DNA from 2 places in the Bradyrhizobium sp. ISRA464 genome. Region 2 is predicted to be linked to the other one. Evidence: predicted binding sites of a transcription regulator. Region 2 holds the regulator's gene; the other holds the start of a gene.
What was found. Region 2 encodes PhoB, which activates phosphate uptake and scavenging genes when phosphate is short. Its sites were predicted from a motif close to TGTCATNNANCTGTCAT; they were not measured.
Positions count from the first base shown of each region.

Region 1: a site for PhoB is predicted at 2,511-2,527, ahead of ugpB (sn-glycerol-3-phosphate ABC transporter substrate-binding protein UgpB). Genes of this name have one in related genera too.

Region 1 covers NZ_CP094526.1:107,260-111,468, forward strand. Annotated here, with positions in the region: gene MTX19_RS00470 (MarR family transcriptional regulator) at 1-171, opposite strand, end outside; gene MTX19_RS00475 (organic hydroperoxide resistance protein) at 332-757, shown strand; gene MTX19_RS00480 (CaiB/BaiF CoA-transferase family protein) at 953-2,158, shown strand; gene ugpB (sn-glycerol-3-phosphate ABC transporter substrate-binding protein UgpB) at 2,583-3,899, shown strand; gene ugpA (sn-glycerol-3-phosphate ABC transporter permease UgpA) at 3,969-4,209, shown strand, end outside.
Region 2 covers NZ_CP094526.1:931,435-935,643, forward strand. Annotated here, with positions in the region: gene pstB (phosphate ABC transporter ATP-binding protein PstB) at 1-417, shown strand, start outside; gene phoU (phosphate signaling complex protein PhoU) at 429-1,148, shown strand; gene phoB (phosphate regulon transcriptional regulator PhoB) at 1,207-1,917, shown strand; gene MTX19_RS04340 (GcrA family cell cycle regulator) at 2,016-2,528, opposite strand; gene MTX19_RS04345 (aspartate aminotransferase family protein) at 3,013-4,209, shown strand, end outside.

The sequences.
Region 1 (4,209 bases), 820 kb from region 2:
GTCGCGCTCCCACAGCGTCAGCATGACGAGATATTGCGGATAGGTCAGGCCAAGCTTGTCGAGCAGCGGCTTGTAGACGCGGTTGAAGGCGTGCGCGGTCGAATAGACCGCAAAGCAGATCTGGTTGTCGAGCCGCAGCGCCTGATCGGCCGCCGTCTGTTTCCTGGCCATGAATCCCGTCAGACTTGTCACATGCCGGCGTCATTGTGGCTCCACGTGACCCGGGATTCAATTGCGAACAATTAAATGTGAGGCCGCACAATTTATATTGCACACAATATAATTTCACGCAATCTATTGATCATCGAATTCAAACCCAAGGGAGACCACGATGTCTGTGAACGTGCTCTACAAGACCAGCGCCAAGGCAACCGGCGGCCGCGACGGCCATGCGGCGACCCTCGACGGGGCGCTCGACGTCAAGCTCACGACCCCCAAGGAGCTCGGTGGCGGCGGTGGCGCCGGCAACAACCCGGAGCAGCTGTTCGCGGCCGGCTATGCCGCCTGCTTCATCGGCGCCATGAAGTTCGTGGCCTCCCAGGGCGGCCCGAAGGTTCCCGCCGACGCCTCGGTGACCTCGACGGTTGGCATCGGCCCGCGTTCGGCCGGCGGCTTCGGCCTCACCGTCGACCTCGCGGTCTCGCTGCCCGGTGTGCCGCGCGCGGAGGCCGAGGCGCTGGTCGAGAAAGCGCATCAGGTGTGCCCCTATTCCAACGCGACCCGCGGCAATGTCGACGTCAAGCTGACCGTCGTCTAATTCGTCTCCGCGAATGGTCCGCCACGCGTGGCGGGCCATTCGTTCCCGCCTACCCGAAGCAGGCTTCGGTTCGCTTGGCGAACATGAGAACGGCCCGCTGCATGGGCCTGCGCACGCGAGGGCATTGCTGCGGCGCCTGAAGACCGTTAGCTCTGGGACCCTGCTTCCGATCCCACCTGAGCGAAGGTTGCTTCCATGAATACCCCTGCGCCAACAGGCGCGATGACCGGACTGCGCGTGATCGATCTGACGCGCGTGCTCGGCGGCCCCTATTGCACGCAAATCCTTGCCGACCACGGCGCCGACGTGATCAAGGTCGAGCCGCCTGCGGGCGACGAAGTCCGCGACTGGGGCCCTCCCTTCCATGAGGAGGACGCGGCCTATTTCGTCGGCATCAACCGCAACAAGCGCTCGATCGGCCTCGACCTCGCCTCCGAGGGCGGGCGCGCGGTGCTGATGAAGATGCTCGAGACCGCCGACGTGCTGATCGAGAATTTCAAGCCGGGCACGCTCGACAAATGGGGCATCGGCAACGACGTGCTGCGCGCGAAGTTTCCGCGCCTCGTGCATTGCCGCATCTGCGGCTTCGGCGCCGACGGCCCGCGCGGCGGCAATCCAGGCTATGACGCGATCATCCAGGCGATGACCGGCATGATCGCGGCCACCGGCTCGCCCGAGAGCGGACCGATGCGCATCGGCGTGCCGCTGGTCGACATCACCACCGGGCTCTATGCCGCGATCGGCATCCTGATGGCGCTGTCGGAGCGGCAACGCTCGGGCCTCGGCCAGTTTCTCGAGACCACGCTGTACGAGACCGGCCTTGCGATCATGCATCCGCACACCGCGAACTATTTCATGCATGGCAAGCCGCCGTCGCTCACCGGCAACGAGCATCCGAACCTGGTGCCCTACGCGATCTTCCCGACCAAGACCGACAACATCTTCATCGGCGTCGGCAATGACGGGACGTTCCGCAAGCTCGCCCGGGAGATCGGCAAGCCAGAGCTCGGCACCGATCCGCGCTTTGCCCGCAACAAGGACCGCATCGCCAATCGCGATGCGCTGCGCGAAGAGCTGGCCGCGGTGTTCAGCCAGCACGAGGCCGAGCCGCTGTGCAACCGGCTGCTCGCCGCCGGCCTGCCGGCCGGGCCGGTGCAGAAGATCGACCAGGCGCTGACCAACCCGCACACGATCTACCGCGGCGATATCATCGAGAAGGATTGGTACAAGGGCGTCGCCTCTCCGATCCGGCTCGATCGCACCAAGCCGAACCTGCGGCGCACGCCGCCGAAGTTCAGCCAGCACGCCGCGGAAGTGCTGGGTGAGTTCGGCTACTCAAAGGACGAGATCAACGCCCTGGTCGACAAGGGCGTGGTCTGCGGCCCCGAGCGCAAGCGCTAACCAGCGCCGATGATCCTGATTTGAATCGGTCTAGCCGCGAGCTCTTCACCTCTTCCCAGCGGGGAGAGGTCGATTTGCGTAGCAAATCGGGGTGAGGGGTTCAGGTCCCACGAGAGAGCTTAACCCCTCACCCGCGCCTTCGGCGCGACCTCTCCCTATGGGAGAGGTTTTGCACTGCCATTGCAGCAACAACTCAACCAAATCTCACCATGTTCTAGACACCACTAACCCCCCGGATGCGGTGCAATGTCACGCCTGACGTTGCAGTGCGCACGGGCGCGTCCGCGGCATCCGCCTTTTTTACCGCTTCCCTTCGCGCTGGCTTCCCCCGTACGATGGCCTTCGTTTATACGGTCATTTGAACGTCATCCGGCGCTGCTAACGCGCGTAACGAAAGATGACGGTCCAACCGGGAGGGGTTTTGATGCTTTTTCGACGATTCGGTGCTCCTGCGGCGGTGGCGACTGCCACGCTTGCATTCTCGTCACCTGCGCTTGCGGTGACCGAGATTCAGTGGTGGCACGCGATGACCGGCCCAAACAACGACGTCGTGGTCAAGCTTGCCAACGACTTCAATTCATCCCAGCACGACTACAAGATCGTCCCGACCTTCAAGGGCAGCTACGCCGACACGCTGAACGCGGGCATCGCGGCGTTTCGCGCCGGCAATGCACCGGGCATCATGCAGGTGTTCGAGGTCGGCACCGCGACCATGATGGCCGCGAAGGGCGCGATCAAGCCGGTCTCCGAGCTGATGAAGGAGCAAGGCGAGAAGTTCGACCCGCAGTCCTACCTGCCGGCGATCACGGGATATTACTCGACCTCCAAGGGCGACATGCTGTCGTTCCCGTTCAACTCGTCGAGCATGGTGATGTGGGTCAATCTCGACGCCTTGAAGAAGGCCGGCATCGACGCGCCGCCGACGACCTGGCCTGAGGTCTTCGCCGACGCCAAGAAGCTGCACGCGACGAGCCCGACCTGCGGCTTCTCCTCGAGCTGGATCACGTGGGGCCTGATCGAGCAGTTCTCCGCCTGGCACAACCTGCCGATCGGCACGAAGGCCAACGGGCTCGACGGCTTCGATACGGTGCTCGAGTTCAACAATCCGATGGAAATCAAGCTGCTCGAAAACCTTGTCGAGCTGCAGAAGGACAAGAGCTACGACTATTCGGGCCGCACCAATACCGGTGAGGGACGATTCACGTCCGGCGAATGTCCGTTGTACATGACGTCCTCGGCCTTCTATCCGAACGTCAAGGCGAACGCGAAGTTCAACTACACGGCGGTGCCGATGCCGTATTTCCCGGAGGTGAAGGGAGCGCCGCAGAACTCGATCATCGGCGGAGCTTCGCTGTGGGTGATGGCCGGCAAGTCGGCCGAGGAGTACAAGGGAATTGCGAAATTCTTCACCTTCCTCTCGGATACCGACCGCCAAGTCTACCTGCACGAGGTTTCCGGCTATCTGCCCATTACGAAGGCGGCCTACGACAAGACCAAGGCGTCTGGCTTCTACGACAAGAACCCGATCCTCGAAGTGCCGCTGAAGGAGCTGACCAACAAGCCGCCGACGGAGAACTCCCGCGGCCTGCGCTTCGGCGGCATGGTCCAGATGCGCGACGTCTGGTCTGAAGAGATCGAAGCAGCGCTCGCCGGCAAGAAGTCGGCCAAGGAGGCGCTTGACGCTGCGGTCTCGCGCGGCAACCAGATGCTGCGCCAGTTCGAGCGGACCGCGGCCAAGTAAGGTCGCTCACATCGTGGCTGCGGGATCAGCGACCGCAGCCACGATGTCACGAAAGGGGGCGGGAGCTTCATGGAGAACCGGGCAATCTTCTCAGGCAAGCTGCTCGCCTGCCTCCTGGTTTTGCCGCAGCTTGCGATCTCCCTGATCTTTTTCTACTGGCCGGCAGCGCAGGCGCTCTGGCAATCCTTTCTCGTGCAGGACGCGTTCGGACTCTCGACCGAGTTCGTCTGGTTCGAGAACTACGCCAGCCTTCTGAAGACGCCCGAATATTACCAGGCGATCGGTACGACCTTCGTGTTTTCGCTGCTGG
Region 2 (4,209 bases):
AAGATCTCGAAGTCCGAGATGGACGACCGCGTCGAGAAGGCGCTGCGCGGCGGTGCGCTGTGGAACGAGGTCAAGGACAAGCTGAACGCTTCGGGCCTCTCGCTCTCGGGCGGACAGCAGCAGCGCCTGTGCATCGCCCGCACGGTCGCGGTGCGGCCCGAGGTGATCCTGTTCGACGAGCCGTGCTCGGCGCTCGACCCGATCTCGACCGCCAAGGTCGAGGAGCTGATCCAGGAATTGTCCGAGGACTACACGATCGCGATCGTCACCCACAACATGCAGCAGGCGGCGCGCGTGTCCGACAAGACCGCCTTCATGTATCTTGGCGAACTGATCGAGTTCGACGACACCAACAAGATCTTCACCTCGCCGAGCGATCGACGCACCCAGGACTACATCACCGGCCGGTTCGGCTGAGGAGACACGCGATGGCTTCTGAACATACCGCCAAGGCATTCGACAGCGATCTGCAGGAACTCACCCGCCTGGTCGCCGAGATGGGCGGCCTCGCCGAGCGCATGATCACCGAGTCCGTCGACGCGCTGATCCGCCGCGACGTCGCGCTCGGCAAGCGCGTCGTCGCCGCCGACGTCGAGATCGACGGTCTGCAGCGCATCATCGAGGAGCGCGCGGTGCTGACGATCGCGCGCCGCCAGCCGATGGCGATCGACCTGCGCGAGATCGTCGGCGCGATGCGGGTGGCCACGGATCTCGAGCGGATCGGTGACCTCGCCAAGAACATGGGCAAGCGCGTCGCGGCGCTGGAGAGCGATTTCCAGCCGCTGAAGCTGATCCGCGGCCTCGAGCACATGACCGACCTCGTGCTGTCGCAGGTCAAGTCGGTGCTCGACGCCTACGCCGCACACGACCTGCCGGCTGCGATGACCGTCTGGAAAGGCGACGAGGAGGTCGACGCGATCTGCACCTCGCTGTTCCGCGAACTGCTCACCTACATGATGGAGGACCCGCGCAACATCTCGTTCTGCATCCATCTGATGTTCTGTGCCAAGAACATCGAACGCATCGGCGACCACGCCACCAATATCGCCGAAACCGTGTTCTACATGATCGAAGGCCAGCAGATCACCGACAAGCGACCGAAGGGCGACATGACCACCTTTGCCACGACGGTGCCGGGCAACGGCTAGCTGAGGTGCTTGGTTCGCGTCCGGGCAACGGATCAACACAGAGAAAGAACATAGACCGATGAGCGCACGCATTCTGGTAGTCGAAGACGAGGAAGCGCTGACGACGTTGTTGCGCTACAACCTCGACGCGGAAGGCTACGACGTCGAAACGGTCGGGCGCGGCGACGATGCCGACACAAGGCTGAAGGAGCGTATTCCCGATCTCGTGGTGCTTGACTGGATGCTGCCGGGCCTTTCCGGCATCGAATTGTGCCGCCGCCTGCGCGCGCGCCCCGAGACCAAGCAGCTTCCGATCATCATGCTGACCGCGCGCGGCGAGGAGAGCGAGCGGGTGCGCGGTCTCGCCACCGGCGCCGACGATTACATCGTCAAGCCGTTCTCGGTGCCGGAGCTGCTGGCGCGCGTGAAGGGCCTGTTGCGCCGCGCGAGCCCCGAGCGGCTCGCGACCGTGCTGACCTATGGCGACATCGAACTCGACCGCGAGAAGCGCCGCGTGGCGCGCTCGGGCCGTCCGATCGATCTCGGGCCGACCGAGTATCGCCTGCTCGAGTTCTTCCTCGAGCATCCCGGCCGCGTGTTCAGCCGCGAGCAGCTGCTCGACAGCGTCTGGGGCCGCGACATCTATATCGACGAGCGGACCGTCGACGTGCATATCGGCCGGCTGCGCAAGCTGCTCAATCCCGGCCGCGAGCAGGATCCGATCCGCACCGTGCGCGGCGCCGGCTATGCGCTGGACGACCGCTTCGCCAAGGCCGAGCCGCAGCAGTAAGCGTGAGTGTCGTCGCGGCGCCTGCCGGGACACATCACCAGACTCTGCAGGCATAAAAAATCCCCGCTTGCGCGGGGATTTCGTTTTATGAGCTGTGTTTACCGTGTCGGCGGTTTGTTGGCCGGGCGGCGCCGATCGGCGGCCGGCTGGTAGGCGACACGCGAGTGATGCGCGCAATAGGGCAGGCCGGTGAGCGCCTTGCCGCCGCAGAAGAAGAATTCGGGGCTCGAGGGGTCGCCGACCGGCCAGTGACACGTGGCCTCGCTCAGCTCGAGCAGCGACAGCCGCTGGCTCATCGGCACCACATTGTCATAGGCGACCGGATCCGGCTCCAGCTCGACCTCGAAGGCGTGCGCGAGCGCGGTGTTGCCGCGCGAGACCGGGCGCGCCACCCGCATCATGTGTTGGGCGGGACGGGCCTTGCGCTGCCGCGGGGCAGCCGTGGAGGGGGCCTTGGCACGGCCGGACAGGCCAAGCCGATGCACTTTGCCGATCACGGCGTTTCGCGTCACATTGCCGAGTTCCGCCGCAATCTGGCTGGCCGACAGGCCCGCCTCCCAGAGCTTCTTCAGCTGCTCGACGCGATCATCGGACCAGGTCAATACCGTCATCGCATTCTTCCCTTCGCCTTGCGCCGGCCAGACATTGGAGCGGCGCTGCGAGCCAAATCTGACAAATATCCCTGCGGTCAGAATCCCTTAGCCCTCGCCGGACGCGGTTTCGCGCCCGAACGTGTACGCAGAACGAAAGCTACTTAGAGGGTCCAATACTGCCGCACGAGATGTCGTATCCGACAGGCCAAACGCTACAATATGGCGTGACTCTGGCGCAAGAGTCCGCGGCAACGCGTCCACATGTTCCCACACTTATGCATTGCAATGAGGCTTTTCCACCTCACCGGAATGCACCGGATCGCGCGCGTTTCGCATTGCAGGAAGGTCACTTCGTGGCGATTGACAGCGACTGCCCGCAGCATACAATGTTCGCCACGTGCCGCCCGAAAAGGCGGCACGTTTTGTTTTCCGAAGCTGGCCGTTGCTGCGCTGGCGTCAAGGCACGCGGCAATTGTCGGCCTCAAACCCGTCAGTGATTGCCATGACCAATAGCGCCACGTCGCATCTGCTTCCCGTCTTCGCCAGGGTCGATCTCGGCTTCGAACGCGGCGAGGGCGCCTGGCTCATCGCAACCAACGGCGACCGCTACCTCGATTTCACGTCGGGTGTCGCGGTCAACGCGCTCGGGCACGCGCATCCGCATCTGGTCAAGGCGCTGCAGGAACAGGCGACCAAGCTCTGGCACATGTCGAACCTGTTCAAGAGCCCGGACGGCGAGGTGCTCGCCGCGCGGCTGTGCGAGCAGAGCTTTGCCGACTACGTGTTCTTCTGCAATTCCGGCGCGGAAGCGATGGAAGGCGTGATCAAGCTGGTCCGCCACTATCACTTCTCCAAGGGGCATCCCGAGCGCTACCGCATCATCACCTTCGAGGGCGCGTTCCATGGCCGCACGCTCGGAACGCTGGCCGCCACCGGTTCCGCCAAATATCTCGAGGGCTTCGGCCCGCCGATGGATGGTTTCGACCAGGTTCCGCACGGCGACATCGAGGCGGTGAAGAAGGCGATCGGGCCGCACACCGCCGGCATCCTGATCGAGCCGGTGCAGGGCGAGGGCGGCGTGCGTTCGGCGCCGCAAGCCTTCTTCAAGGCGTTGCGCCAGCTCTGCGACGAGCACGGCCTGTTGCTTGCGTTCGACGAGGTGCAGACCGGCATGGGCCGCACCGGCGAACTGTTCGCCTACAAGCGCGTCGGCGTGACGCCCGACGTGATGTCGCTTGCGAAGGCGCTCGGCGGCGGCTTCCCAATCGGCGCCGTGCTGGCGAGCGCAAAGGCCGCGGCTGGCATGGCGCCGGGTTCGCACGGCTCGACCTTCGGCGGCAATCCGCTGGCGGTGGCGGCGGCCAATGCCGTGCTCGACGTCATGCTCAAGCCTGGCTTCTTCGATCACGTGCAGAAGATGTCGTTGCTGCTCAAGCAGAAGCTCGCCTCGGCCGTCGACCGCTATCCCGGCGTGATTTCGGACGTGCGCGGCGAAGGCCTGTTGATCGGCGTCAAGGCCGTGGTGCCCTCGGGCGATCTCGTCACCGCGCTGCGTGAGCAGAAGCTGCTCACCGTCGGCGCCGGCGACAACGTCGTCCGGTTCCTGGCGCCCCTGATCGTCACCGAGGCCGAAATCGACCAGGCGATCGGAAGCCTTGAGCGCGCCTGTGCCGCGCTGGCGACCGCACAGCCGAAGAAG